2 regions of the Dysosmobacter acutus genome follow, and region 2 is predicted to be linked to the other one. Evidence: a T-box and tRNA genes for the amino acid it is inferred to sense, from the RefSeq annotation. Region 2 holds a T-box; the other holds one or more tRNA genes.
The links. A T-box is a leader RNA that pairs with one kind of tRNA and senses whether it is charged. The one in region 2 lies ahead of KQI82_RS02275 (glycine--tRNA ligase), so its partner is inferred to be a tRNA-Gly.
Positions count from the first base shown of each region.

Region 1 (14,753 bases), 2.2 Mb from region 2:
CGCCTCACCGGGAGCTACGACTGGTATGAGGCGACGCTGGTCCGGGTGGACCTGAACAGCCCCCGTCAGCGCAAGGGACTGATTATCTGGCGCAGGGCGGAAGGAAGCCGGAGCGACCACACCCAGATAAGATTCACCCAGAATCAGATCTACGACTCCCTGCTGGAGGGCATCTACCAGTGTGAAAATGACAAGTGGTTCACGCTGCTCCACTTCAACCAGGGGCTCTTGGATCTGGTGGGATATACGAATGAGGAGCTTGCGGACCGGTTCCATAACCGCTACATGGAGCTGTTGTACGAGCCTGACCGGGAACCCATGGCCGCCCAGGTGAAAGGGCAGCTCAACAGCGGCAGGGTCTATAAGGGCGAATACCGGCTGGTGCGGAAGGACGGGTCGCTGATCTGGGTTTTGGACCACTGCCTGCTTGCGGTGGACGAGGATGGCAATGAATGCTTTTACTCCATCTTGCTGGACATCACCAAATCCAAGCAGTACCAGGAGGAGCTGAGGCTTTCGCTGGAGCGCCATGAGATCATTCTCAACCAGAGCAACGACATCATCTTTGAATGGGATGTGGCCACCGACAGCCTGATGGTCTCCTCCAACTGGGAGAAGCGCTTTGGCTACCAGCCCATCACCCGGGACGCCAGCCGAATGCTGCCTGTGGTCTCCCACATCCACCCCGACGACGCCCAGCAGATATCCAATCTGGTTCAGGCGGCCTGTTCCGGAGAGGGGTACATTCAGGCGGAGCTGCGCTTTGCCGAGGCCAACGGACGGTACCGCTGGTGCCGGGTTCGGGCCACCACACAGCTGGATGCCAAGCATCACCCGGTCAAGGTGGTGGGCGTTCTGACCGATATCGACAATGAGAAGCGGGCAACCCAAAAGCTGATGGACCGGGCGGAACGGGACACGCTGACCAAGCTCTACAACAAAGAGGCCGGCCGCAAACGGGTGGAGTGGTGCATTGACCACAGCGAGCCCACGGACAGCTCGGCCATGCTGATCATCGATGTGGACGATTTTAAGCAGGTCAACGACCGGTTTGGCCACATGTTCGGCGATGCGGTGCTGGCCCGGATGGCCGAGCGGGTCACAGGGCTGTTCCGGGAGGGAGATGTGCTGGCCCGCATCGGCGGAGACGAATTTTTGGCCTTTATGCCCTCCCTTCCCTCCAAGGAGGTGGCCCAGACCCGGGCCCAGAAGATCATCGATTCCATCCGTTCCCTGATGCAGGAGGAGACCAGGGATGTCCGGCTGTCCTACAGCATTGGAATCGCCTATTTTCCCGGAGACGGCGAGGACTTTGACACACTTTTCGGCCATGCCGATCAGGCGCTTTACCGAGCAAAGGCCGCGGGGAAAAACTGCTGGCAGGAATACAGCGACGCCATGCCGACATGGCCTGGCGTCCATGAGCCTCTGGCGGCCCGCACCCGCATCGATTCGGAGGGATACTCCGGCGTCAACCTGGACCGCCTGATCTCAGGCGCGTTTGAGAAGCTGTACAACGCCGCCGACTTGGACGGTGCGGTGAATTCCATCCTTGAGACGGTGGGCCGGACGTTTAATGTGAGCAGGGTGTATATTTTTGATAGTATCGGCGATGGGCTCCACTGCTGCAATACATATGAATGGTGCAACGAGGGAATCCACCCGGAGAAGGAACAGCTGCAAAACTACCCCTATGTGGAGGGGGATTCAGACTATCGGGACAACTTCACCGAGGGCGGCGTGTTTTACTGTCCGGATATCAAGAAGCTGCCGAAGGGCCAGCGGGAGGAGCTGGGGAGACAGGGTGTTTTCTCCGTGCTGCAGTGCGCCGTTATTGAAAACGGAGAATTCCGCGGATTTGTGGGGTTTGACGACTGCGCCCTACACCGGCTCTGGACCCAGGAGCAGATCAATATGCTGGCGTTTTTGTCCAAACTGCTGTATGTGTTTCTGATGCGCAAGCGGGCCATGGACCGCCTGGGCGAGCGGGAGAAAAAATAAATATGAAAAAGAGGGAGGACTTTGTCCTCCCTCTTTTTTGCCGGGTGGAAATCAGACTCAAAAAAGCCGCGTCTGGGATTGCTCCCGCTTATCCTCAAAGCGGCGGAGGTATTGAAAGACGCTCTGCGGTGTGTGGAGCACGCCGCGTACAGCGCACTCCGCGTGGAAAAGCCGCATCAAAGGGTCGTGGCGGGGACTGGGGCAGAAATAGCTGTTGCCGAAGGCGCGTTCATAGCGCTGCCGCAGACCGGGAAAGTCGGCGTCCAGCCTGCTGTAAAAGTACTCCCGGTTTCCGGAGCGCAGCGTGAGACCCATGCCGAAGCACACGATCCCCACCACCCGGGCCTCAAAGCAGCGCTCCAGAAGGCCGCGGAGATTTTCCTCCGTGTCGTTTAAAAACGGGAGGAAGGGGCACAGCCACACCACGGTGGGAATTCCCTCGTCCTGCAGCCGAAAAAGAACCTCCACCCGCCTGGACGTGGTGCAAACGCGGGGCTCCACGATGCTGCACAAGGCTTCATCGCAGGTGGTCAGCGTCATCTGAACCACGCATTTGGTCTTGGACTGGATGCTGCGCAGCAGGTCCAGATCCCGCAGAACCAGGTCCGATTTGGTGAGCAGCGTGGCACCGAAGTCATACCGGTCGATCAGTTCAAGGCAGCGACGGGTCAGCCGCTCCGTTTTCTCCAGCGGCAGATAGGGGTCGGACATGGCGCCGGTGGCGATCATGCAGCGGCTGCGCTTGCGGCGAAGCGCGGCCTCCAACAGCTCCGGGGCGTTCCGCTTCACGGCCACGTCCTCAAAGTCGTGGTCCATCTGATAGCATGCGCTGCGGGAGTCGCAGTAGATGCAGCCGTGGGTACAGCCCCGGTAGAGGTTCATCCCGTTGCCCGCTGAGAGGATGGCTTTGGCCTGTAAATCGTGCATAGCCTACTCCGCCTGACGGTCCGGGAGCGGCGCGATCAGACGGCGGACATAGTCCGGCGGCACATCCATCCGCTCAGCGACCTGACCGACACACATGCCGGAGTCCAGAAAGCGGCGGGCCACAGCGGACAGAGGCTCGCCCACCTCCACAATATTCCGGTCCGGGTCATAGATGCGCACCACCCGCTGGCCCCAGGCGTGTTCGTGGGGCGGATGGACATAGTTGGGACAGGGCTGGAGGCGGAGCAGAAAGCGGTCGAACTCCTCCTCCTCAAAATAGAGCTCCCCGGCGTTGTGGCCGGTCAGGATATCCCGGCCCCGTAGGAACTCCCGCCACGTGCCCATTGTCTGAAGAGTCAGACGGTTGGAAAGCGTCACATTGGCGCCGAAATCGGCGGTGACCGTCATCCCCAACAGGCCGCAGTAAAACTCCTTGGATTTTTCCAGATCCTCCACGGCAAGGAGGGTGCATTGATAGGTCATGGGGGTTAGTCCTTTCTCTTTTGAGATGGCGTAAACGATTGTTTTTGCACGCATGTTCCCGGTTTTGCCGGGGGCGTGTATGGACTTCAGCCCGTGTGGCGCGCGGAGCGGATCAGACCGCCGCTCCACGTGATCAGTCTGGCTGAGAGCTCCTCCAACCGGTCTGGCGGGGTCTCAAGCAGGAGCCGCTCCTCCGGGGAGAGCAGTTCAAGCAGCTGACTTCGGCGGCGGATCAGCTGTCCGGTCTTCAGGCAATGGTGGAGGCGGAGGGTGAAAAAAGCGGATTTCTGCACCGCGGCCAGATGCTGTACGCTCTGCGCATGTATGAGATTGTGGGCGCAGGCGTGATAGATGGCGCAGGCCCCGGACAGCACGCCGCGCCGCAGGGCGTCCGCGTCGATCCGGCCGCGAAGGAACGCCAAATCCCCTAAGAGGGGGGTGGTGTCCAGATAGAGGGAGCAGAGGTCTCCCGCCTCCCAGCCAAGAAGCTCCTCGTTTCCGCCCACAAAGCCGCACAGCAGCTCCCGGCGGGGAAGGGCGGCCACGGCCTGCCGGTAGCGGAGCATGTCCCCGGCATCCATGCGGTCAAGAATCAGCACCATGTCAATGTCGCTTGACGCGGTAGCCTCTCCCCGTCCCCAGCTGCCCTGGAGGCCGATGCAGACGATCCGACAGGGAAAGGCGGCTTTCACGGCGGCACAGTATTGATCGATCCACTGTTTCATGGGGACCTCCGTTTAAATGATTTGGTAAAAAAGAGAGAACGCGCCGCCCGGCGGAGACGCGTTCATTCAGCGGCCTTCAGCGGCGCGGGGATTCAGGCGCCTTACAGCCGCATGGATTGGTTTGACAGAGGAAAGCTGTCCGGAAGAATCAAGGGCCAAAGACAATCGATCAAAATCGGATCAGTCCGTTTCGTCGGAAACCTCCAGCAGGTTCTCCAATTCGCAGCGGAAGCGGCCCTCCAGGAGGCTTCCGCTGCGCAGGTGATCGAAGAAGGCGGCGTATCCGTTGGGGGAGAGGAAGTGGAAAATATACCGCTCCGGCTCTCCCAACTCCTCCATGCGCCGGTTCAGCTCCTCAAAGTGCTGGAGGGCGTAACGGTATTTGGCCTTATTCTCCGAGCTGTCGTCCCGATCCATCTTGGTCTCCACCACCAGATAGTAGGTAATGTTGTCCCGTTCCGTTTTCAGGAAGAAATCCGGGTTGAACTGGCCGTGGTAGTACTTTCTGGTCTTGGATTTCCCGGAGAGCTGTATTCGATCTCATAGAAGTTCCGGTCCCGGGACTTGACCCAGGCGGTGAGAAGGGCCGCGTTTTCCCGCTTCAGCAGACGGTCCACAAATTGCCGCTCCGGCTTGGAATAGGCCAGCACGGTGGTGACGGGGGTTTTGAAAAGGCAGTAGTCGATGTCCCTGCGGTAGGCGGACACGGGGAAGGTCTCGTCGTCCAGGACCTCATCAATCACAGCGCGCTGCTCCTCGTCGGTGATCTCGTTTTCCCAGTTGTTTGTCAGGTAGACGGTCCTGTCCTGGCGCAGCATGCCCACGCTGGCGGACTGCTTGCGCAGACTGGCGGTGGAGATGTCCCGGATGCTGCCGGCCACGGACTTGGAGACCACGGATTTGGACTTTTTCCGCAGCAGCGGCGTAAAGGCGGAGAGAATCTTATGGGCGTTTTTCTCCACCAGCACATCGCCCCGGTTTCCCCTCTTTTCCATGGACAGCCGGATGATCCGCTCAATAACCTCCCGGGGCGGCAAGCGGTTTTGGGTGTACTCCTCGTCGCCCAAGCGCAGCGTCTTGCCCTCCCACTCCCGCATTTTGAACTCATCGTAAAGCTTGTCAACCACCTCGCCGATGGTCCAGGTGACGTTTCGGATGGCATAGTTGCGCTCGTGGGAGCTGCCGCTAAATACGGTCTCATAAGTGGTGCCCTTTTCCACCACCACGGACTGGGATTCCAGGACAATGCCCTCGCTCAGCAGTCTGGTGAAATCCACGGAGTCCGAATCGCTCTTTTTGGGCACCTCGATCTGCTTGGTGGAGTAGTCGATGTTCCGGACGGTGAAGTGGTACTTGCTCCGCTCGCCGGAGCTCAGCACGTCGCTGCTGACCCGGGCCTCCACCTCCAGCACCTCGTTCACAAGCTTTTTGATCTTGCTGCTCCAGGCTTTGTGGTTGAAGACAATGACCCTGGGCCAGGTTTGAAATTGCTCCGGAGGCACCCGCAGGCCACGGCCCAGCACCTGGGCGATGAGGAGCCTGGAGTTAAACGCCCGGTCCTCCCACGGGACGATCTGGAAGACGTTTTTCACATCCCAGCCCTCGGTCAGCATGGATACAGAGATGATCCACTCGGTCTGATCCGTGCGCTGGTCCACGTATTTCAGCTTCCGGACATTTGCCTTGTGCTCCCGGGCGGAGGTGACGATCAGCACCTTGCCCTCCACCGCCTCTTTGGGTTTGTTTTCCTGCTTGGAGAGGAAGGAAAGAAAGTCCTCGTGGAGCCGTTTGGCGTGGGCGATATCCCGGGTCACAAGGATGGAGATGGGCTTGACCAGAGGGTAGAGCTGAACATTGTCCAGGTGGTTCTGGTAGATCTTCTGGAACCGCTCGTAGTCGCCTTTGCTGTCGTCCTCCCTGACATAGTCCACATTCTTGATGATGCGGTCCTCCATGGCCTGGCGCAGGGAGTAGCGGTAGATGACGTCGGGGAAGTATTCGTCGTCAATGTAGGCGGTGCCGGTAAAACCAAGGAGGTAGCGGAAGTCGTACTGAGGATCCAGCAGGAACGCCTTCCACTTTTTAATGCCGGTGCTTTCCGCGGTTTTGCCGGAGGGCTTGTTGAAGAGATGGTGGGCCTCGTCGTTTAAAACAAGGGTGCGCCGGCCCTTGCCGGCAAAGCTGTCATGGATGGAGGAGCCGGTGGCCTCATAGACGGCGTGGATGTTCTCCACGCAGAGGGCCCCCTTTTTGACGGTCTCGTTCGCCGACACAATGCTTGGGTTTTTGATAACGGCCTCCTCGGGGATCAGCGCCTTGAGCCCCTCGTCGCCGCTGAGGGCTTCAAACTTCTCCGTCAGAGCGGATTCAATAGTCAGGGAGGGGCACAGCACCAGCACCCGGTCCACCAGCCCCAATCCCAGGGCGATCTGGGCGATTCCATACATCACATAGGATTTTCCGGTGCCCGTGGCCAGGTCGATGGTGGCGTAGAGCTTGTCCCGCATCTGGAGCGAATCCAGGAAGTCATTCAGGGAGAGATACTTTTCCTGAATGCAGGTGTTGACGCGGAAGTTCTCCCGGGCCAGATCGCCTAAGGAGCCGTAGCTGCCTGTGGCCAGGTAGAGGATGGCCAGCCGGATGGCCTCCTCCTGATAGGGGCGGTTGCTGCACAGCCGCCGGATAAAGGGGAGCCAGGCATCCAGGTCCAGCCTGGTGGTATCATAGACGGTGCGGACCCGCAGGACCAGCTCCGACTGTTTAAAGGATTTCACTTCTTTCATTGCGTTCCTTCCTTACAGCGCAACGCTCTCAGAAAGATCGTTGCCGAAGATATCCGTGTAGACGATCATCATGCGCGCCCCGGCGCCGGACCGGCTGAGGCGGATCAGAAGCTGATCGCCCCCGCGCTCCATCTCGTCGGGGAAAACAGAGTCCGTCATAATGAACTCGCTGCCGTTGTAGCGCTTGTCGATGAACACGGCCGAGAGCAGATCAAAGCCGGAAAGAGCTTTTTCCTCGTCGGTTTTGGCGGAGCGGGGCTCATCGGAGGAAAAGGAGCGGATGGCAATGGTGATCTGATCCTCCGTCACCGTGATGTCACGCTCCGCGGATGGCGTGCGGTTGAAGGAAAATCCGATGGACTCGTCCACGGCGTTGACGGCGGTTTTGGAGCGGGGCTGGCGGAATTTCCGAAACTCCTTCTGGTGCAGCTCCCGGATGGTCTGGTAGGGGATTTTGAGGAAGTAGTACCGGACGCCGTCCACCTCCTCGTAGTCGGTGATGTAGTCCAGGTGGGTGGAGGGGGCGACAATGTAGACCCGGCTCCCGCCCATTCTGCCGCCTAAGTGGCTGCTGATGTTTTCCAAAAAGGCGTCGTCAATGTTGGAGTCGCTGTACTGGTTATAGTCAAAGATGACCACCGGGTCGCCGTCTTTTTTCCCGTCAAAGGCATATCCGCCGATCCGGTGCGGCTTTAAGTCGATGTTGAAAAGGCCCGATACAAACTCCTTGTACTTGCCGAACTCCATGTCCAGCGCCGCCTTCAGGTCATAGGCGCCTAAGGAGCAGGTGAGGAAGCTGCGGGCCGGATGCTTATAGGGCGGCGTAGTCTTGGCGTGACTGGTCAGGCTCCTGGACTTTCCAATCTCCAGAATCCGCCGCTGGCAGGTGAAGTGGGAGAGCTTGCCGATGTCGCACAGCACCCACCGGCGGTTCAGCTTTTCCGCCACGGCCGCCAAGGTGCCGGAGCCGGCAAAGCAGTCAAGCACAATGTCGCCCTCGTCAGAGGCGGCCAGCACGATGCGGCGCAGCAGCTCCTCCGGCTTCTGGGTGGGGTAGTCGATAAACTCCGAACTGCTCTGCTTGGTGGTGGAGCTCTGGCCGATGTCCCAAACGTCGTCGGCCTTCTTCTCCGAAAAGTCCTCGTAGATCAGCTTACCGGAATCGTCCCGGGCAGAGACCAGCTTTTTCTCTTCCGCGGACCAGATGCGCTTATCCCGCTTGGTAGTTTTGTCCAGGGGAATCATCACCTTGTTGGAGGTATAGCGGGAGGTTTTGGCGTACCAGAAGATCACGTTGTGGTTGTTGGCAAACCCCCGCACATTACCCTGGAAATTGTCGGGGTAATGCCAAACGATCTCGTTGACGAAGTTGGTCTCGCCGAACACCTCATCCAACACCACTTTGATGTAATGGGCCTTTTTCCAGTCCAGATGGACGAAGATACTGCCCTCATCCGAGAGAATCTCCCGCATCAAAATCAGCCGCTTACGGACGTATTCGATGAACTCAGACCCCTTTTTCTTGTCCGTATAGGCCTTGGCCCCATCCCGGCTCTGGAAGTCGTCGGAGGTGGCAAACGGCGGGTCGATGTAGATCAGCTTGACCTGGCCCTTGAGCCTGTCTTTGATGAGGGGGTCTTCATTTTTGTAGATGGTCTTCAGGAGCTGGAGATTATCGCCGAATACGATCAGATTGTTCCAGCCATCCCGGGGCGCGGGGTGGTCCGGGCCGTTGAAGACCTTCTCCACCTGCAAAGGCACAGGAAAGGAGCCGTCGTCATTTGCAAGCAGGTCCTCCTTGCGCATCTTGCCGGCATAGGCCAGCTCATACTCCTTTTGCTCCACCGGGAAAAGCTTGTAGCGGAAGTCCTCGGGAAGCTCCGCCCCGGATTCGATCAGGTCGATTACATAGTCTTTTTCCGCTTTGCTCAGCATGTACAATCCTCCATTGTTCTGTATCCGGACCCTCTGATAATTTTGCCTCAAAATAAAACCCGCCAAGTCTGCCCCGCCTGACCGGCGCTGTGACCGGCTTGTCCCGGCCGGGGAATGGCCGGTTGGAAAAACCGCGGGAATATTCTTCTTTACTATACTACAAAATCGGCCGGTCTTCAACTGAAACCTCGCCCGGATGGGATAGAGAAAAGACGCAAAGCGGCTCCGGGGGAGTGGCCCCGGAGCCGTTAATCACTGAAAAAAGCTCTGTTTCGGCTGACTTCTTTCCTGGGCGTGGGCATAGCGCTGCTCCGCCTTTTCCCAATCCAGACGGGAGAGATAAGCACGGACATACTGGGCGATGTCAAACTGGTGGACCGGAAGATAGGCGTGCTCCCAGAGATCCATCACAAAGATGGGGCTGATAAAATTGAGGTCCACGGTCTCGTTGTCCCGTGTGATGGCTATGTGCAGATTGCCGTTGGACTCGGTCACAAGCCACACCCACCCGGAGCCGGGGAGGCTCTGGGCCGCTTCGGTCAGCAGCCGTACGAAGTTCGGCACAGTGCCGTAGGAGGCGGAGAGCTGCTGGGTCAAAAACCCGGAGGGGGACGCAACGCTGGCACCGTTCAGACCATCAAAATAGAACTGGTGGTTATAAACAGAGCCGGCTGCGTCTCTCAGGCGGTTTGCGTGGGCGGTGGGCAGGTTGATATCCTGGGTGAGCAGCTCCTCCAAAGAGAGATGGGTCAGACGGTGCCGCTCCACCAGACGGTTGAGCCGGTAGACCTCATTGGCATAGAACTGGTCGTGGTGGAAGTAAAGGGTATTCGCGTCACAGCAAGGCATTATGGAGACATAACTGTAAGGAAGGGAGACTACTTCAAAGGGGTAGTACTGGTCCATTGTTCACCTCCTTTGGTACAAGGGCCATAGATACAGCATTCTATGCCAAAGGGGGTTGTTTGTGTGTGCTGGGGCTGGGGAGGCGGTACATGGCGCAAATGAGCCGCTTACCGCTTTTTCATCCGCAGAGCGATCAGAGCCTTGACATCCTCCAGAATCTCCGGCGTGGTGACGTCGATCATGAGCCAGCGCCCACCCTGAAAGAGCCTCGTTTTTTCATAGAGTGTCCGCACATAGTCCGTGCAGGCGCACAGCAGCGCCTCCGCCTCCACGGACTCCCTGCCCCCAATGGACACCAGGCAGGTGTAGCGGCCCTGGGCCGGATAAAGGGTGCAGAGGGCGCGGCCGCCTTTTTTATATTTGAGATTCCATCCCGGAGCGCCGGAGCAGACACTGTGCTCCAGCCTTGGGACGACTCCGTATGCGGTTTTCAGGTGGCCAAGCAGCTGCTCCCACAGAGGGCTGTCCACATAGGCGGAGAGCTCCGGGAGGGTGGGATGAGTATTTTTGGGGTAGAGCGTGTTCCAATCCATGCGCTTCTCCTGTTTGCCTGCCGGGGCCAGGCTACCTGCCCTGCCAGCGCTTCAGGGTCGGCAGAAACCGGCCCATCATCTGCCGGGCCTGCTGGCCGCTCATGCCGGGATTGCTTTCCACCATGGGCCGCACGCAGAGCTCGATCATCTCCTCCATACTGCCCTCAAAGGTAAAGCGGCCCCTCTCATAACAGTACTTGCAGTACTCTTTGCTCTTGGCGCCGTCAGCCTCCGTGCCATACAGCGCATTCTCCATGGGCATTCCGCAACTCTGACAAAATTTCTGATCCATAGCTGTCTCCTTTCGTTTGATGTTCCGATTCTATCACGCAAAAGCTGACAACTGTCTGTCATGTTCTGTGGTGTGCGGCAATTTTTTCCGCATAGTCGGCCAGCTGGTCCCTCAGCCATGCCGGCTCCAGGAGGTCCACGTCTGTTCCGAAAGAAAAGAGATAGCTCACGACCCAGCCGTCCAGGGGATAGCTGACGTCCACCAGCAAAGTGCCGTCGGGCTGAACTTCAATGCTTTCCCGGTCAAATTCGTCGTACACCCGAAAGGCGGCGCTCTGAGAAAAACGGAGCCTGAGGGGCACGGAAGAGACGGGCGGAGGCTCCAGTTCAACAGGCGGAAGCTCCGCTGTATAATCGTGGGAAAACACCTCGCCCACAGGCGCAAGATTGAGGATGCGCCCCACCTTGAACAGCCGGAAGCCGTCGGCACGGAGGCAGAAGGCCTGCAGATACCAGTGCTTGTCCTTGTAGATCAGCTTCAGGGGATGGACGCTGCGCCGGGTAATCTGACCGGAGGCGCCGCAGTAGGTCAAATCCAGCACCTGCCGGCCCAATATGGCATTTTTCAGCAGCTCAAACCGGGCGGTATCTTTCCGGCGCAGCCCCCAGCGCGAGAAGTCCACTTCAATCCAGTTCTGGCTGCTCTTTTGAAAGGCGGAGGCCAGCTTGTCCAGCAGCACATTCACAGTTTGGTCCGCCGCCTGCAGGCTCTGAACGGCAAACAGAAGCTGGTTCTGCTCCTCGTCGGAAAGAAGCCGCTTATCAAATGTATATCCGGGCAGCAGCGAGATGCCGCCGCCCTTGCCGGGGGAAGCGTACACCGGCACTCCCGCCATGGAGAGGGCCTCCACGTCCCGGTAAACCGTGCGCACGGAGACCTCCAGCGTGCGGGCAAGCTCCGGCGCGCTCAGCGTGCCCTGGTTCAGCAGCAGATATAAAATCTGGAAAAGCCGGTCGTTTTTCAGAAAAATCCCCCCAATGTCCTATATGAGTACAGTATACCACAGACCGCAGAAGAGGCGGGATTGAAAATAAAAAACGCTCCCTTCGGCAAGGGAGTGAAATAAAAAAATCCTGTCCCATGGACGGGATTTTTGAATGGGGACGGATTTTAACCCGATGCGGCGCTACTGGGTAAAATCGATATCCGCATCCCATGTCCCCATCGGGGCGGAGCCCAGCAGAGTGGGTCCGCCCCGAAAGCAAAGAAACACCCCGTTCGGCTAAGAAGCCTCGCCGGCAGGCGGGGATTCGTGCCAAAAGGGATGTTTCTGAGCTGGCGCAGCGGGTGGGATTCGAACCCACGTGGGATTGCTCCCAAACTGATTTCGAGTCAGCCCCGTTATGACCACTTCGATACCGCTGCATAATTTTTTCTCTTCACCCAGAATAGAGGCTGGTAAAAGGACAAAAGAGCTGTTACAATAAATCGTACATCTTTAAGCAGAGCCGACTCTGGTATTATGCCACATTTTTTCCCTTCTGGCAAGTTGAATTTGATACAGCAGAGGGCAAAATGGCCAGATTGGAGTTTGCAGAAAGGTGAAAGGGGGATGAGCGATATGGCGTCCATGCGCCAGACCAACCTGGAGATTGGTATGCCTTACGTGGACCAGGCCATGCGGAAGCTGACGCTGGAGATTCAGACAGCCAGGACCATCCATGCGCCGATTTTGAAGGTTATCCACGGCTACGGGTCCTCCGGAACCGGGGGAAAGATCCGGACGGCGGTCCGCCGGCGGCTGGAGGAGATGTACGGGAAAGGGGAAATCCGCGCCTACATCCCCGGTGAAACGTTCTCCATTTTTGATGCGGCCACGCGCGATGCCTTTCTCCGCTGCGCGGAGCTGCGGCAGGACCGGGACTTGGACCGTTACAACAATGGGGTGACCTTTATTGTATTATAGCGTCGTCGTGCGGCGCGTGTTTTCCCAATTTACCCCTGAAAAAATCGGATTTCTCCTTGACAGGAAAGCTGTTTCGTGGTATCCTTACAAAGCTGACGATTTCTTCGGAGGGCGCATGCAGGTGTAGCACAATGGTCAGGGCACCAGCCTTCCAAGCTGGGGATGCGAGTTCGATTCTCGTCACCTGCTCCAAATTCCATTTGCGCCAGTAGCTCAGTTGGATAGAGCAACTGCCTTCTAAGCAGTAGGCCAGGGGTTCGAATCCCTTCTGGCGTACCATTTCCTCTCTGGAATATAGATCAATCAGCCGCTTCCCGTGTGAAATTTCGTATATGTGGTGGGTGTAGCTCAGTTGGTTAGAGCACCGGATTGTGGTTCCGGGTGTCGAGGGTTCGAGTCCCTTTACCCACCCCAGACCGAGAATGGGGATCGGGAGAAATCCCGGTCCCCTGCTCACTCCTCATATTGGGGTGTAGCCAAGTGGTAAGGCAAGGGACTTTGACTCCCTCACTCGCTGGTTCGAATCCAGCCATCCCAGCCAATACCTTTTCAGGAAGCGTTTTCAGATGCGTCAAGAGATGACCCAGTAGCTCAGTTGGCAGAGCAATTGCCTTTTAAGCAATGGGTCCGGAGTTCGAGTCTCCGCTGGGTCACCATCGAAAAAGCCTCAGGTTGTCCAATGACAGCCTGAGGCTTTTTTTGTATGAATTGGAAGGTCCGATAAGTTGTTGCGCGAAAGCGTTCAACTCCTATCGGTTGCACGCCCCTTATGAGAACATTTTTAGGAGGGCGTGCGGATGAGCAGGGAGGCCACAGGCGAGAACGGAGCAATTTTGGGCAGCGGCGAATATTGGAGCCGCGTGAACCGAGACACATTCTTCGGCAGGCTGATGCGGCGGCCGTCGGAGACGACTTATTGGGAAACGCTGAAAGAAATTGGAGATCGGGCCGCCGGAGCGGCAGAAGAAATTTATGAGGACTTACGGAAAAATGAAAAGTGGATTCATAAAATCGAATCCAGCGCACGAAATGCACTTGCAAAGCAGGTGCGTGGCCTGTATGATGTCAGTAGAATGGCAGGCGTATCCTGCCCGCACAGCGGCGAGTGCGAATCCATACTGAACCTGTCCGGCTATCCTGTGTGGAGCAATCCCTTTGGCACAGAGCGCGCGGTGCGGGCGGCGGTCTGGAGAGTCAGGAACCACCCGGAGTTTTCTGCCGGCGAGTGCATAGACCTCATCAAACGGGCTGCGGAGTGGGGGAGCGGCTATGCCGCGGGCGGAAGCGGGAAAAACCGCGCGTTCTTAGAAGAGATATCCCAGGGAAAGGGAAAAGACTTCTTTGAAGAGGTTATCAAGGCGTATGAAAGCGGCTGGGAGCCAGAGGTGCGGGGCGGCTGCGGCCATGTCATAGGCGGGAACAAGTACCTGTCCCACATGGAGGGGGAGGTATTTCTAAGGGAGCTACCGGCGGACAACAGCGCCCGCTGGGGAGGAGCAGATTACGCCGGAGCGCTGAAGGAGTCTATAGAAGGGATCGCCCGCCAGATGGAGCGGGATTTGGAACGCGGCGAACGGGAGAACAGCTACATCACCGATGAGACCGAGCGGGCGCTGAAGCTTGCGGCGGTCGAGTTGGGGCGCTGCGGCGCGGGAATCGGCTCATTGGGCGGAAAAATTGAAAGGCTTGCGTGGTTCGTGGGCGGCGACCCGTCAAAAATCCGGCAGCTGCAAAGCAAGCTGAACCAGATAGGCGTGGGAGAGCACCTGACCGAGGACGGGGTCTACGGGAAGAAGACGCTGGCGATTCGATCTGCTTTTTTTGAGAATCTGATTCATGGCACAGTCCCTTCTTTAACGTGGATTGATCCACTGCAAAGTTCGTATACACAGATATATTCTGTGCCAATTCAGAAAAATAGCATTTCCATTTCATCTTTGCGCGACTTTTCTTCACGGAGTATCAATCTAAAAGGAACAACGGTTTTTCGAGCCGATACGCCGCATTCTGGATTTACTTATCATATCAATACAGTTGAAGGCCGCAGCATTAAAACAGGGCAATATGCAGCCTCAAAGCTGCAACTTCAAAATTTGAATAAACTAAATCATACGGAAATTTCTTATGACGCTTTCCAAGTGCTGAGGAACTTTGACGGTGTTGCAAAGAAAATACGTATAGCCGGGAAGGTACTGTTGGCAGCGGGAGTTGCGTTGGATGTATTGGAACTCTCTCGGACTATTGAGGATGATCTGCAAGATG
Region 1 is NZ_JAHLQN010000001.1:2,667,707-2,682,459, reverse strand. Features, by position in the region: gene KQI82_RS13075 (diguanylate cyclase domain-containing protein) at 1-2,001, shown strand, start outside; gene KQI82_RS13070 (SPL family radical SAM protein) at 2,059-2,928, opposite strand; gene KQI82_RS13065 (VOC family protein) at 2,932-3,465, opposite strand; gene KQI82_RS13060 (nucleotidyltransferase domain-containing protein) at 3,498-4,136, opposite strand; gene KQI82_RS13055 (hypothetical protein) at 4,317-4,568, opposite strand; gene KQI82_RS13050 (DEAD/DEAH box helicase) at 4,601-6,919, opposite strand; gene KQI82_RS13045 (site-specific DNA-methyltransferase) at 6,932-8,854, opposite strand; gene KQI82_RS13040 (superoxide dismutase) at 9,107-9,760, opposite strand; gene KQI82_RS13035 (DUF3788 domain-containing protein) at 9,868-10,293, opposite strand; gene KQI82_RS13030 (zinc ribbon domain-containing protein) at 10,325-10,585, opposite strand; gene KQI82_RS13025 (helix-turn-helix transcriptional regulator) at 10,644-11,495, opposite strand; tRNA gene KQI82_RS13020 (tRNA-Ser) at 11,862-11,950, opposite strand; gene KQI82_RS13015 (Smr/MutS family protein) at 12,117-12,491, shown strand; tRNA gene KQI82_RS13010 (tRNA-Gly) at 12,609-12,683, shown strand; tRNA gene KQI82_RS13005 (tRNA-Arg) at 12,694-12,770, shown strand; tRNA gene KQI82_RS13000 (tRNA-His) at 12,829-12,905, shown strand; tRNA gene KQI82_RS12995 (tRNA-Gln) at 12,958-13,032, shown strand; tRNA gene KQI82_RS12990 (tRNA-Lys) at 13,072-13,147, shown strand; gene KQI82_RS12985 (complement resistance protein TraT) at 13,289-14,753, shown strand, end outside.
Region 1: it has a tRNA-Gly gene. The T-box ahead of KQI82_RS02275 (glycine--tRNA ligase) is inferred to sense a tRNA for this amino acid. The anticodon was not compared.

Region 2 (14,753 bases):
GCGATGATGTATCTGTGGAAATCCTGGAGCGCTCCAAGCCCGGCTTCTTAGGGATCGGCGCGGTGCCGGCCAAGGTCCGCGTCAGCTATGAGGGAGCTGAGCAGAGCGATTGGAAAGAGGAGCTGAAGGCCGAACCGGTGGTGAAGGAGCCTCCGGTGAAGGCGGCGCCCAAGGCAGCGCCTGTTCCCAAGAGCGCGCCGAAGACGGTGGAAAAGGCAGCGCCTAAGGTGGAGAAGACGGCGCCCAGGGCCCCTAAGGAGGAAAAGCCTGATCGTTGCGGGGAAAGCGAAGAGCTTGGGGAACTGTGCAATGATGAGAAGGCCGGGCAGATCAAGGCCTTTTTGAACGGACTGCTGGAGCAGATGGACAGCCCCGCCCAGGTAAAGGTGTACCAGCCGGAGAAGGGCCGCTACAAGGTCTTTCTGGAGGGCGATAAATTGGGCGCGCTGATCGGCCGCCGGGGAGAGACATTGGACGCCATTCAGCAGCTCACCAATTACGCCGTCAACCGTGGCTCCGGAAGCCGTGTGCGGATTCACCTGGACGCGGAGAACTACCGCCAGAAGCGGGAGCAGAGCCTCCAGCGCCTGGCCGTCAAGGTGGCGGGGAAGGTGACCAAGTACCGCCGCAACGTGACGCTGGAGCCTATGAACGCCTATGAGCGCCATGTGATCCACACCGCGCTGCAGGAGACGCCCAACATCACCACCTATTCCACCGGCACCGAGCCCAACCGCCGGGTCATTGTGGCCTACGACAGAAACAAGCAGTGAATAAAAACCGTCCGGCTGATGCCGGACGGTTTTTTACGCGCGCTGTGACAAATTGCCTCCGGAAATCGTATTATTGGTGAATGCATTCAAAGTAAGGAAGAGGCGCCGGGAAAACCAGCGCCCACAGGTGAAACGCGATGGAACAGAACAGCTTTCTTGACGCGGTGGAGCGCCACCGGGACATGGTGTTCCGGATTGCGCTCCACCAGTGCGGCAATCCAAGCGACGCGGACGATGCGGTGCAGGAGGTGTTCCTGCGGCTCTATGGGGAGAAAAAGCCCTTTGACGGGCCGGAGCATCTGTGCCGCTGGCTGATCCGGGTGACGGTAAATCTGTGCAGGGATATGCTGCGCAGTCCCTGGCGCAGGCGCCGAGTGTCGTTGGACGCGCTGCCGCCCGTTTTTGAAACGCCGCAGCAGGAGTCTCTCTATCAGTCGGTGATGGCCCTTCCGGAAAAATACAGGACCGTACTGGACCTCTTTTACTATGAGGACTTCTCCGTGCAGGAGATCGCGGAGCTGCTCCACGTGAGTCAGACCGCCGTGACCACCCGACTTTCCCGGGCAAGAAAGCTTTTGAAGCAGCAGCTGACGGAGGTGTAGTATGGAGTTCAAAGAGTTATATCGGAAAACCTTTTCCCAGATCCACTCCTCCGCGGACATTCGATGGGAGGCAATGGAAATGAAAGAACAAAAACGACGCAGACGTCACGTGACTGTGGTGGCCGCGGTGCTCTGCCTGATAGTGGCGCTGACGTGCACGGCCGTGGCGACGGACTTTTTTGGCCTGCGGCAGTGGCTGATGCCGGAAAAGGCCGCCGTGCAGATGCCGGACGGGCAGGGCGGCCTTCAGGATGTGCGGGTGGACAGCATCACCCTCTCCGGCTATGCGGATACGCCGGAGAGCCGAGCCACGGCGGAGTGGCAGGCCTTTTTGGGCAGCTATGATCCGGACGGCTCTATCCTGCGGGAGATCGGGAACGGACCCACCGGCCTGGAGGAGCGCTACCGATTTTATCAGGTCTACACCAGGGAGATGGCGGATACGCTGGATGGGATCACAGAGCGCTGCGGCCTTGTCCTGCACACGGGGATACAGGATGTGATGAGCCGGGAGGACCTCTTTTCAAAGGCGGGCGGCGCCTTCCTTGCGGAGTCCCACACGCCCTTCAGCACATATATCTACGAGGACGGAACCTTCCACTATGACGGGGAGGCGTATGTGGAAGGATTCGGCATTTTAAGCTATCAGTTCATGCGCTGCGTCAGGGGGAGCTTTACCGACGTGATGCTGGCGGTGGGAGATGTGTCGGCCTACCGGGAGTGGGGCTATACCGCCTCCTGCGGACAAGAGGTGCGTCTGGGCATCGGACCGGGAAAGGCGCTGGTCCTGGCGGAGCTGAGGGACAGCTTTGTCACTCTGAACGTCCTTGCCGGCGGTGACGACGGACTCACCGCCGGGGAGCTGGAGGCGCTGGCGGATGGGATCGACTTCTCCCTTCTGGACCGGGACAGAGAGGAGCTGGCCCGGCTGGCGGCCGTGCCCCGGGCGGAGGAGACAGGGGAGCTGGCGGAGGAGGACCTCTTCTATGGGCAGACTGGCATGGAGGAGCAGACGGCCCAGGAGTTTTACGCGGAATTTGTCCGGGCCATTGAGGACGGCCGCCGCCTGGACGTGGCAGAGATGATCTGCTGGCCCGCAAAGGTGACGACGGCCGACGGAACCGCCACGGTGGAGACGGCGAAGGACTTTTTGGATGAGTATGACAGCATCGTGACGGAATCCCTGCTGGCCTGCATCCATGAAAATCAGTACGACGAAAACCGGGCGGACCTCTTTGGCCACGACGGCCTGGCGGGCGCCGCCGGAGGCGCCGTCTGGTTTACCTGTCTTGAGGATGGAACCCTTGCAGTGCTTACGATCCAAACTCCCGAGGGCTGGAGTGTCCGCCCTGTCTGGGAAGATGTGGATGGATGATGTGGAGCTTGATCCCTCTCGCGCGGCTCTCTTTTTTCTTGATGGTACGGCTTTTTCAAAACAGCAGGGACAGTCTCATTGGTGAGACTGTCCCTGAACCTTGGAATCTGTCAGATAAAGAAGGGGATTAGGTCAATTTAAGTTCCGCTGTATCCAAAAGCTCCTTCGTTCGTGGCGTACTGTTATCCAGGGGTATGTTCATACTTCTCCACGTCATACCCCGTTTGTCAGGTTTAAAATCAGGGTGGTAGTACAGGAGATAGACGTTGTCCAAAGGGAGCAGCTTCTCTACTTGAGTGATGCAGTCAAGTGCTATGGGGGAGATGAGTTCCTTTATTTGTTCCTCACTGGGAAGAGATGGACTTTCATAGTCCCCATAATCAAAGCGCAGACTTGTGAGAGGGGTCATTGGGTCGTTATGATTCCAATAGACGGCGTAGGAGAGAAATCGATAGTACCGTCCTTGAACATAGGTACGGTGTAGTTTGGAGATAACCTCTGATACTCCGGTTTCCTCTAAAAACAACTCCTCTCGGGACGGGTCGCCGACCGTATCTTGATTGGGGTTGGTGTGGATATAGAGCCGCTCCTCTCCCAAATGGACCAGGGTCTCATAGGAGCTGCTGACGGGATTAAATACGGTCTTTCCAAGCGTTGCCTGTGGGTAGACGATACTGCAATACTCCCTTGCCGCACCACGAGCCATCATTTTGCCAAAGCCCAATGGGAAGCCAAGCAGGATGGACAGGCATATATACACGGCAAAGAGGCTTAGAATCAGTAAAGCCGGTTTTTGTCTTTTTGTGAGATACAGCTTCATACCCTTTCCCCCCTTAGAAAATGCTTCCGCGCACTGAATTCCGGTTTATCACACGGCTGTTGTTGGATGTAGTTTATCATGCGGGCTGCTGTTTTTCAATGGACAGTGTACCGGACGGCGACGTACAAGGAAAGTGGACTGCTCACTTTCCCTTGACAGATGTGGAAAAACGTGGTACAGTACACCCAATATCAAACTGCGATGAAGGGAAGGAGTATCCCCGATTTCCTGGGTCCAGAGAGAGGGCGGCTGGTGCAAGCCCTTGCCGGGAGAGGGAGAAGGCGTCCCGGAGCTGCGGCGCCCAAGCGGAGAGCAGGCGCGGCCGGCCCCCGCCGTTACCGGGTTTAAGTGTACGTGCAAACGTAAATTCAGGTGGAACCACGGACTGCATACAGTTCGCCCTGAGCCGATTCCGGCTCAGGGCGTTTTTTTGCGGGAATGAAGCGGGCGGCGAATGGGAATCACAACAAGGGATGAAAAGGAGAGAAGAACATGAACAACGACAGCAAGACTATGGAAAAAATTGTGGCGCTGTGCAAAAGCCGGGGCTTTGTCTTTCCGGGCAGCGAGATTTACGGCGGCCTTGCCAACAGCTGGGACTACGGCCCCCTGGGCGTGGAGCTGAAGAACAACGTGAAGCGGGCCTGGTGGAAGAAGTTCGTCCAGGAGAACCCCTACAACGTGGGACTGGACTCCGCCATTTTGATGAATCCCGAGGTGTGGGTTGCTTCCGGCCATGTGGCCACCTTCAACGACCCCCTTATCGACTGCAAGGCCTGCAAGATGCGCCACCGCGCCGACAAGCTGGTGGAGGCCTACAACGCCGGGCAGGGCATTGACAATGTGAACGTGGAGGCCATGGACGGCGAGGCGCTGGTGGCCTATATCCGGGAAAAGCAGATTCCCTGCCCCGGCTGCGGCAAGTCCGACTTCACCGACATCCGCAAGTTCAACCTGATGTTCAAGACCCACCAGGGCGTCACCGAGGACACGGCCAACGAGGTGTATCTGCGGCCTGAGACCGCCCAGGGAATCTTTGTCAACTTCCCGGCCATCGCCCGCACCACCCGCCGCAAGCTGCCCTTCGGCGTGTGCCAGATCGGCAAGAGCTTCCGCAACGAGATCACTCCTGGCAACTTCATCTTCCGCATCCGGGAGTTTGAGCAGATGGAGCTGGAGTTCTTCTGCAAGCCCGACACGGACCTGGAGTGGTTCTCCTACTGGCGCAGCTACTGCCACCAGTGGCTGAAGGACCTGGGCGTCCGGGAGGAGAACCTGCGGCTGCGGGACCATGAGAAGGAGGAGCTGAGCTTCTACTCCAAGGCCACCACCGACTTTGAGTATAAGTTCCCCTTCGGCTGGGGCGAGCTCTGGGGCGTGGCGGACCGGACCAACTATGACCTCCGGCAGCATCAGGAGCATTCCGGCCAGGATCTGACCTACTTTGATCAGGAGAAAAACGAGCGCTATATCCCCTATGTCATCGAGCCCTCCTTGGGCGCGGACCGCATGACCCTTGCCTTTTTGGTGGAGGCCTACGACGAGGAGATCGTGGACGTGGAGAAGAACGACAGCCGCGTGGTGATGCATTTCCACCCGGCCCTGGCTCCCTTCAAGGCGGCGGTGCTGCCCCTTTCTAAGAAGCTTGGCGAGAAGGCCCAGGAGATTCAGCGCGAGCTGAGCAAATACTATATGGTGGACTACGACGACACCGGCTCCATCGGCAAGCGCTACCGCCGGGAGGACGAGATCGGCACCCCCTACTGCATCACGGTGGACTTCCAGACCGTGGGCGACGAGAAGACCCCCGCCGACCACTGCGTCACCGTCCGGGACCGGGACACCATGGAGCAGGTGCGGCTGCCCATCGACAAGCTGAAGGCCTATCTGGACGAGAAGCTTGCCTATTGAGGCCGGACGAACGTATGAATCGAAAGGACCGCCCCTTTTTGGGGCGGTCCTTTTTTCGGGCGGAGAACCGGTTTTTGCATGTGAAACGCCGTGGAGAAGGCGGATATACGGGCGGCGCGGTGTAAAAATACAGCATCCCCTTGTTTTTCCCCGGGAAAACGGGTATGATGTCACAATAGGATTTTTGTACGCGGTTATCCCCGCGGAGTTTCAAAAAGAGGGTTTCCTAAGTGAAAACATGCTGGTTATTTCAAAAAAGCGGCGCCGGACTCAATGGGGGAAAACGGATTGGGTTCTGGGCGTGGAATGTTCTGTGGGTGCTGGCGTCCGGGGTTTGCCTGGGGGCGCTGTCCCTGCTCTTCGCATATGGGGACTACCCCGACCGCCTGTTTCTCAGCTACTTTGCCAATTGGCGGATCGCGGCGCTGAACATCATCCCGGTGACGGCGCTGGCCCTGATCCTCTATCTTGTGATCGGGCGGGCATATCTGTCCTTTTTACTCTCGGCCATTGTGACGTTAGGCGCCTCCGTTGCCAACTATTTTCTCCTGCTGTTCCGGGACGACCCGCTGATGTTTGACGATCTGCGCTACATCCGGGAGGCGGCGGGCATCACCCGGACCGCGGGCTATGACCTCTCTCCGGACGGGCGGATATGGTTTGGCATCGCCTGCGCCCTGGCGGGGACGGCGGTTCTCTTTTTCATTGCCCGGGGCCGTCCTCCGGCAAAGGTTCGTCTGCCCCTTTCGCTTGCGGCCGTCCTTGCCTGCATCCCGCTGAGGGGGGCCTACGGCGACAACGTCACTTACAAGGTCCGCACCGCCAATACGGAGCTCATCAACCAGTGGAGCTCCACCCAGGTCTATCTCTCCAAGGGGTTTATATACCCCTTCCTCCACAGCATGACCACCGGTCAGATCAAGCCGCCGGAGGGATATGACGAGGCGGCCACGGCCGCGCTGCTGGCGCAGTATGAGGATCAGCCCATCAAGGAGGCGGTGGACCTCATCACCATCCAGCTGGAGGCCTTTGCCGACTTTTCCACACTGGGCATCGAGGGGGTGGATTTCTCCCTTTACGACGACTACCATGCCCTGGAGCAGGAGGGCGTGGCAGGGTCTTTGATTACCAACATCTTTGCCGGCGGCACGGTTGACACGGAGCGGTGCTTTCTCACGGGGCTTTGCACGCTGCCAAACTTACGCGCCAACACAAACTCCCACGCATGGTATCTGAGGGAACAGGGTTACACGGCGGAGGGCAGCCACTCCAGCTATGAGTGGTTCTACAACCGCCGGAATGTGAACCGCTACCTTGGCATCCCCGGCTACTACTTCTACGAAAACCACTACAGCCATCTCTCCGAGGCCATCGCGGCGGATCAGCTGCTGCTGCCGGAGATTTTGGCCCTCTACCGGGAAAACCGGACCGACAGTCCCTACTTCTCCTTCAACGTCACCTATCAGGGCCACGGGCCCTACGACACCCAGAGCGTCTGGCGGGGAAACCACTACACCGACGGCCGCTACTCCGGGGAAACAGCCAACATCCTGGATAACTACCTTGGCTCCGTGGAGGATACCATCCGTCACCTGATGGACTTTGTGGATCAGCTCCGGCGGGAAGAGCGACCGGTGGTGCTGGTGCTCTATGGCGACCACAAGCCCTGGCTGGGAGACGGAAACTCCGCCTACAATGAGTTGGGCGTCAACCTGGACGTGGCCACGGACGAGGGGTTTCGGAACTACTACGGCGCCTCCTACCTGATCTGGGCCAACGACGCGGCCAAAGAGCTGCTGGACCGGCCCTTCCAGGGTCCGGGACCGGAGCTCTCCTCCTGCTTTTTGATGAACGAGGTCTTTCATCAGTGCGGCTACCTGGGCAGCGCCTACCTCCAGGCCACGGAGCAGGTGCGTCAGGTGCTGCCGGTCATCACCTCTGTGGAAAAGTATATTGATGCCGACGGCGAGGTGCGCGGCGGTCTGTCTCCCGGGGAAGAGGAGGCGCTGAAGACCTTCCGCAGCCTGGAGTATTACTGGGCCGGGCACTTTGCCTACGGCGGCGTGTAAAAAACTACCGGAAGAGCTCAACTCTCTTCCGGTAGTTCGTTCAATACCCGGCTTTCCGCCTCCTGCTGCGCCTGAATCAGCACTTCCCTGGCCTGGATCAGGTCGCCTTTGTCCATCGCGCTTGTGGCCTTGGCCATACAGTGCAGGAGATGGTAATATTGCTGGCGATAAGAATCCATGTAAATCACCTCCATATACTACTATATCTATAGTAACTATGTAAAGAGGAATTGTCAATTGGTTACTTTATAGATAGGGTAAACTTGAGGTGATATAATGACGAAAAATCAAACGATTTTGTCCATCCGCCAGTACGGAAAAATCTCCCTGCGGCTGAACCAGCTGATGGATCAGCGGGGCATGACCAGAAATGAATTGGCCAATTCAATCCACACACGTTTTGAAGTGGTGGACAAGTGGTACCGGGGCGACATATCCAAAATCGACCTGGATATTCTGGCAAGGATCTGCTACGTCATGGAGTGCAGGGTAGAGGAATTGTTGATCTACGAGGCGCCATGAGAAAATAGAAGAGAAAGGCGCCGGTGTGAAACCACACCGGCGCCTTTTTGTTTGATCAGCCGCGGGAGAGCGCGTCCTGGGCCAGGAAAGCTTCGATTGCCTTCCGCCCGGCGGCCAAGCTGCCCTGGGCGAAGCCGTCCCGCCCGCCGCCCCGACCCTGAAGGGCGCTGTTGAGGGACTTGACAAACTCCCGGATGTCCCTGCCGGGGGAGAGGATGGCGTAGGCGTAGCGCTCCCCCTCGCCGGAGAAAACCATACAGCGGCCTCCGCAGGTCTGGGCCACGGCGTCGCAGAGGCGGCGCACCGCGTCGGGCCTCATGGGTTCCTCCCAGAGCACCACGTCGCCCGCGCCCCGGTGCTGGTCGGCCAGGGAGGCGAACACGCTCTCCTCCAGATGGGCCGTCCGGGCCTTGGCGTCGGAGAGCTCACCAAGGAGGCGCTCCACCGCGGCGGCGGTCTCCGTGGGCTTGGCGGAGGTGGCCTGGGCCACCGCCCGGTTCTGCTCAAAGACCGCACTCAGGTAGCGCAGGGCCCGCCGGCCGCAGAGAATCTCCAGCCGGACGCCCTGGCGGAACTTCTGGCAGGAGAGGACCTTGATGAGGCCCACCTGCCCGGCGCGGAGCACATGGGTGCCGCAGCAGGCGCAGCAGTCTGCCTCCGGGAAGGAGACGATCCGCACCTGGCCCGTCAGCTCCTTTTTGGAGCGGTAATCCAGGGCGCTGAGCTCCTTGGGAGAGGGGTAGGCGATCTCCACCGCCTCGTCGGCCCAGATCACCTCGTTGGCTCTGCGCTCTGCCTCCAGCACCTGCTCCCAGGTCATATCCGTGTTGTAGTCGATGGTGACCGTGTCGGCGCCCAGGTGGAAGCCCACGTTGTCGCAGTGGTACAGGCCGCAGAGAATACCGCTGATGATGTGCTCGCCGGAATGCTGCTGCATGTGGTCAAAGCGGCATTCCCAGTCCACCGCGCCCTCCACGCTGCCTCCCACCGGGAGGGGGCTGCCGACAGTGTGGACGATCACGCCGTCCCTTTCGTGGACGTCCGTGACGGAGGCTGTGCCCAGGATGCCGTGATCCGCCGGCTGGCCCCCTCCCTCGGGGTAGAAGGCGGTGCGGTCCAGCGTGACGGCAAAGCCGCCCTTTGACGCCTCACAGGAGAGGACGGAGGCGGTGAAGCGGCAAAGGAAGGGGTCGGAGTAATACAGCTTTTCGGTTTCCATGGCGAACGATCCTTTCAGCAGCCCCTGCATGGGGCGAAATGTTGGAACAACTCAGCACAGGGCGGAGAGTACGTTCCAGACCGGATAGGCCAGCAGCCAGCCCACGGCGGCGGAGCAGAGGTTGGCCGTGACGCCGTAGGCGGTGGCCCGGCCCCGGGAGGTCCCGGTGAGGAAGCGGCGGTAGAGCAGCGCCTCCACCGTGAGCACCGCCACCTCCACAAGGATAAACAGCAGATAGTAGCCAAGTCCCACGCCCTCCCGCAGCGCGGTGAGGCCCAGGGAGCAGAACACGCCGATCTGGGTCAGCAGGTTGACCAGCAGAAAGACCCTCCAGTTCTTCTTTGAGGAAAGGCCAAAGAGGAGCAGCACCACACCCTCGATAACCAGTGTGGGGAGGAAGGTGGCAAGGAACTGAAGGACGTAGGCCAGCCACACCGGCGGCGTGGAGACGGATTTGTCCGCCCAGTCCACGGAGACGGAGGACTGAAGCACCGGGCGGGTCAGGGGGCCGGTGACCCAGCTCTCGCCGCTTTCAGTGACGATGAGGATGCGGTAGGCGGCGGGTACGCCCACATAATTGAAAAAGTGGACGCCATCCTCCCGGGCGGTGAGATCACCCCACATGGGCGCTATGGTGCCTTGGGCAAGGCAGGCGTGGTACCCGTCGGGCACCGCGTCCAAAAGGGACTGGAGCAGACCCTCGTCCAACTCTGCACGGTCCTCGTCAGAGAGATTGGGGTGGGTTCTGTCCAAACCGCCCTCGGCTATCAAATCCAGGTAGTAGAGCCCCTGCGGAGGATTCTCCACACGGACCCGCAGCTGAGGCTTGGGCCCCATGTCCGCAAGGGCGGTGGTGGTGAGCAGGGCCAGAGCGGCCATCAGCACAAGACAAGTGCGCAGAAGCTTTTCTTTCATGCAAAACCTCCTTGTTCCGGCGCCGTCCAACGACGGCAAAACTCCTTTTCCGATCCGGCGCGCCTCTTCCAAAAAGCACGCCATACACTTTAGACGGATGCGCTTCAGGTAAAGTTCAAAAGCCCAAGGGAAAGCTTCCATTGCAGCACCCGGCGGCAGGCATCCTCCACCGCCGAGCGGTCCAGCTCGCCCCGCTCCACCGCCTCAATGACCTTGGGAATCTGGGTCCGGTAGTCGGTGGTCACCACCATGTCGTTCCCCGCCTGAAGGGCCATCACCGCCACGGCGCCGCCGGGGGAGTAGGCGGCCACCGCCTCCATGGCCAGATCGTCGGTCATGGCCACGCCCGTGAAGCCCAGGTCCCGCAGGGCCTGGTGCACGGCGGGGGACAGCGAGGCGGGCAGGGTTTCGTCCAGACAGGTGACGATGTTGTGGCTCACCAGCACAGCTCCCGCACCGGCGTCAAAGCCGGAGGAGAAGGGCAGAAAGTCAGAGTTCCGGAAAGCCTCCAGAGGCCGCTGATCCACGGCGATGCCGGTGTGGGTGTCCACGTTGTTCCCGTAGCCGGGGAAGTGCTTTAAGACGCTGCCCATACCGTCGGAGCGCATCTGGGAGACCACCGCGGCCACGTAGTCCGCCGTGGCCGGAGCGTCCTGACCGAAGGAGCGGTCATGGATGAAGTCGCCGGGGTTTAAGGATACGTCGGCCACTGGGGAGAAGTTCACATTGATCCCAAGGGCGGAGAGCAGCAGGTCCTTTTCGCGGGTGCCGGCCGTCACGGCCTCCATGCCGCCGGAAGCATAGAGCTTTTGGGGGGAGGGAAACTTAGAAGAGCGCAGATGGGGGTTGGAACTGACGCGCACCACGGTGCCGCCCTCCTCGTCCACGCCGATGAGCAGGGGAATCCGGGCCGCGTCCTGATAGGAGGCGACGGTTTGGACCACGTCGCCCGCGGTCTTGTCCTGAAAATCCCGGCCAAAGAGAAGGTAGCCGCCCAGATGGCAGGCGGACACATCCTCCACGGCGTCCGATGCGGGGCAGCGGACGAAAAAGAGCTGGCCCACCTGTTCCTCCAGGGTCATGGAGGAGAGAAGCTCCTCCAATTGCCGCTCCTCTATCTCCTCCGGCGTGGGCGGCGGGGGAGGGGGCGACTCCTCTGAAGCAGAGGCGGAGGACTGGGGCGGCGGGGCGGAGACGGCGCCGTTTGTCCCGCAGCCGGCGCAGGCGATCAGACACAGTGCCGCAAGAGCGGCGCGGAAAGGACGGTTCATAGGGCCTCCTTGCTCCGGCCTGGCCGGATGGTTCTGAGAGTAGTCTACCACAACGGAGGAAAAAAGGGAACCGTCATGGGTATGAATGCGCCCCACATTTTCTCTTTTCTCTCTTGCAAGAAAAGAGAGAGCGTGCCGCAGCCGGTACAAGGGAGAAAAGAACCGCACGATCCGCTTTTGCCCTCTCTTCCCGCTACCCGCTGCGCTGCCGCTCTGCTCCCTTGCGTATGGCCTCCAGTTTTACCCATTCCACCAAGAGAGCCTCACGGAAAAAGAAGAGACCGGACTTGCGTCCGGTCTTTTACCGTTTTCTTGGATAAGGCCTGGGATCGTCGGTCAGACCCAGGAGATAGTCCACACTGGTGCCAAAGTATAAGGCAAGCTTTTCCAAAGTCTCCGGTGTTGGCTGAACCTTCCCGTTTTCATATCGGGAATAGGTCTGCTGGCTGCAGCCCAGATACTCAGCCAAATCCGCTTGGGTTTTATCATGATCTTCACGTAAATCGCGAATCCTTAAGTTCATATAATCACCTGTACAGATAATAGCTTACGCAAAATCTGAGTATTGAATTGTACGCAGAATATGCGTATAATTCAATCGGAGGTGATTGTATGCCGGATTACAAAAAGCTATACCTGGACCTTATGTATTCATCTGAACAGGCGATCCGCATGTTGATCGAGGCGCAGAAGCGGTGCGAAGACGCGGTTTTGTCAGAGGCCGTGGAGCTGACAGAAGAAGAGAGAGACCGGATTTAATCCGGCCTCTCTTTTTTGTCTGCTTATTCTTCTGTCTTCACCAGCGCGATGTGCAGCTCTTGGAGCTGCTTTTGGCTGACCTCGGAGGGCGCGCTCATCATCACATCCTGGGCGTTCTTGTTCATGGGGAAGGGGATGATCTCCCGGATGGAGTCCTCGCCCGCAAGCAGCATGACCATGCGGTCCACGCCGGGGGCGATGCCCGCGTGGGGCGGCGCGCCGTAGCAGAAGGCGTTGTACATGGCGGGGAACTTGGCCTTCACGTCGTCCTCGCCCAGGCGCACCAGCTCAAAGGCCTTGATCATGATCTCCGGGTCGTGGTTGCGCACCGCGCCGGAGGAGAGCTCCACGCCGTTGCAGACCAGATCGTACTGGTCGGCGGTGATGGACAGGGGATCGACCTTTCCCGCCTCCGCCTTTAAGAGCACATCCAGACCGCCGGAGGGCATGGAGAACGGATTGTGGCAGAACTCCAGCTCGCCGGACTCGTCGCCGATCTCGTACATGGGGAAGTCCACGATCCAGCAGAAGCTGTACTGCTCCTTGTCCATATGGCCGGGTACGGCGGCGCCTAAGGTCTTGACCAGCACGCCGGCGGTCTTCAGCGCCGCGTCCCGCTTGCCGGCGGAGAGGGCCACGAAATCCCCGGCCTTCAGGCCCAGGGCGGACACCACCTGCTCACGGATGGGGGCGACGAACTTAGAGATGCCGCCCACTAACTCGCCGCTTTCATCCAGGCGGAACCAGTAGGCCTTGCCGCCGGACTGGGTCTCCACGGCCGCAAGGGTCTTGTCGATGAACTTGCGGGTCTCCTTGAAATCGCTGACCACCACGGCCTTCACCAGGCCGTTCGCGAAGGGCTCGAAGCCACAGCCGCCCAAGACGGAGGTCACATCCCGCACCTGAAGGTCGATGCGCAGGTCCGGCTTGTCGGAGCCGTATTTCTCCATGGCCTCGGTGTAGGGGATGCGGACAAAGGGCGCGGCGGAGGCCCGGTTATAGAGCCCGTACTCGGCGAAGATGGGGGGCAGCACGTCCTCGCAGACGGCGAACACGTCGTCCTGGGTGGCGAAGGCCATCTCCATGTCCAGCTGGTAGAACTCGCCCGGCGAGCGGTCCGCCCGGGCGTCCTCGTCCCGGAAGCAGGGGGCGATCTGGAAGTAGCGGTCAAAGCCGGAGGTCATCAGCAGCTGCTTAAACTGCTGGGGCGCCTGGGGCAGGGCGTAGAACTTGCCGGGGTGGTTGCGGGCGGGCACCAGGTAGTCCCGGGCGCCCTCCGGCGAGGAGGCGGTCAGGATGGGGGTGGTGATCTCCAGAAACCCATGGTCGGTCATGGCCTTGCGCAGCGCGGCCACCACCTGGCAGCGGAGGATGATGTTCTTCTTCACCTCCGGGTTCCTCAGGTCCAGATAGCGGTATTTCAGGCGCACCGCCTCATCGGCCTGACGGCTGTGGTTGATCTGGAAGGGCAGCTCGTTGTAGCGGCAGCGGCCCAGGATTTCGATCTTCTCCGGCACCACCTCGATCTCGCCGGTGGACAGCTTTGCATTCTTGCTGGAGCGCTCCCGGACCGTGCCCTCCACGCTGATGGTGGACTCCTTGTTGATGGCGTGGAGCTCTTTGACCATCTCGGCGCTTTCGGCCACCACCTGGGTGGTGCCGTAGAAGTCGCGGACCACGGCAAAGGCCAGCTCCGCGCCCACCTCACGGACGTTTTCCAGCCAGCCGACGATCTTCACCTGCCTGCCCGCGTCGCCAAGGCGCAGCTCGGCGCAGGTATGGGTTCTGGATTGCATCATAACAAAAGTTCCTTTCTGTTTGGTAAATCAATTTGAATGCCGGTTTATCCAATGTTCAGCTCTTTGGCCCGCTGATAGAGCGCGTCCAAGTCAAGCGCTTCAAACTGGGCGGAGAACCCTACCGTCAGCTGGGCACATTGCGCGTCCAGGTCGGACTCCAGTTTTGCAAGGTAAAGCTTGTCCCCATAGCGTTCGGCGTAGGCGCGGAGCAAAGGGACGTAATAGCTGTCGCGCTCCGCCTGCCACTGCCAGGCGGAACGGCTCAGCCCCAGATAGCCGTCCCAGTGTTCCAGCAGATATTCAGCGCTGCTGTCCGGGGTGAGTCCCTGCTCCCGGCCCAGCCGGGAGATCGCCACGGTGCGCTTCATGCGTATCACCCCAAAGTCCAGGCCGTCCTCCGGCCGGGCCGACTGGGACAGGCCCAGGCACAGGTCGTAGGCAAACTGCTGGGCGGTAAAGGATTCGCCGCCCACCGTCAGCACCGGGCTGTCCGGCGCAAGGCACAGCACGTCGGCGCACAGGTCCAAGCCAGGCAGGGTGAAGGTGAGGCGCTGAGCCGGGTCGACGATCCGGCTCAGCATGGCGCTGGCCTCGCCCCGGGTCAGGCGGCTGGAGCCGTGCAGGCCGCCGTAGCGGTCACAGCCATTGAGGATGCCCGCGTTATAAAAACGCAGGATGTCCGGAAAGTCCTCTTCTTCGCCGGTGAGGTCATAGATCC
Region 2 is NZ_JAHLQN010000001.1:478,426-493,178, forward strand. Features, by position in the region: gene jag (RNA-binding cell elongation regulator Jag/EloR) at 1-773, shown strand, start outside; gene KQI82_RS02260 (RNA polymerase sigma factor) at 911-1,375, shown strand; gene KQI82_RS02265 (hypothetical protein) at 1,455-2,750, shown strand; gene KQI82_RS02270 (hypothetical protein) at 2,878-3,570, opposite strand; T-box leader at 3,763-3,977, shown strand; gene KQI82_RS02275 (glycine--tRNA ligase) at 4,063-5,481, shown strand; gene KQI82_RS15845 (LTA synthase family protein) at 5,712-7,550, shown strand; gene KQI82_RS02285 (hypothetical protein) at 7,568-7,729, opposite strand; gene KQI82_RS02290 (helix-turn-helix domain-containing protein) at 7,827-8,072, shown strand; gene KQI82_RS02295 (alanyl-tRNA editing protein) at 8,128-9,291, opposite strand; gene KQI82_RS02300 (hypothetical protein) at 9,343-10,206, opposite strand; gene KQI82_RS02305 (glycoside hydrolase family 3 N-terminal domain-containing protein) at 10,311-11,477, opposite strand; gene KQI82_RS02310 (helix-turn-helix domain-containing protein) at 11,779-12,000, opposite strand; gene KQI82_RS02315 (hypothetical protein) at 12,090-12,236, shown strand; gene aspS (aspartate--tRNA ligase) at 12,260-14,035, opposite strand; gene KQI82_RS02325 (S-layer homology domain-containing protein) at 14,080-14,753, opposite strand, start outside.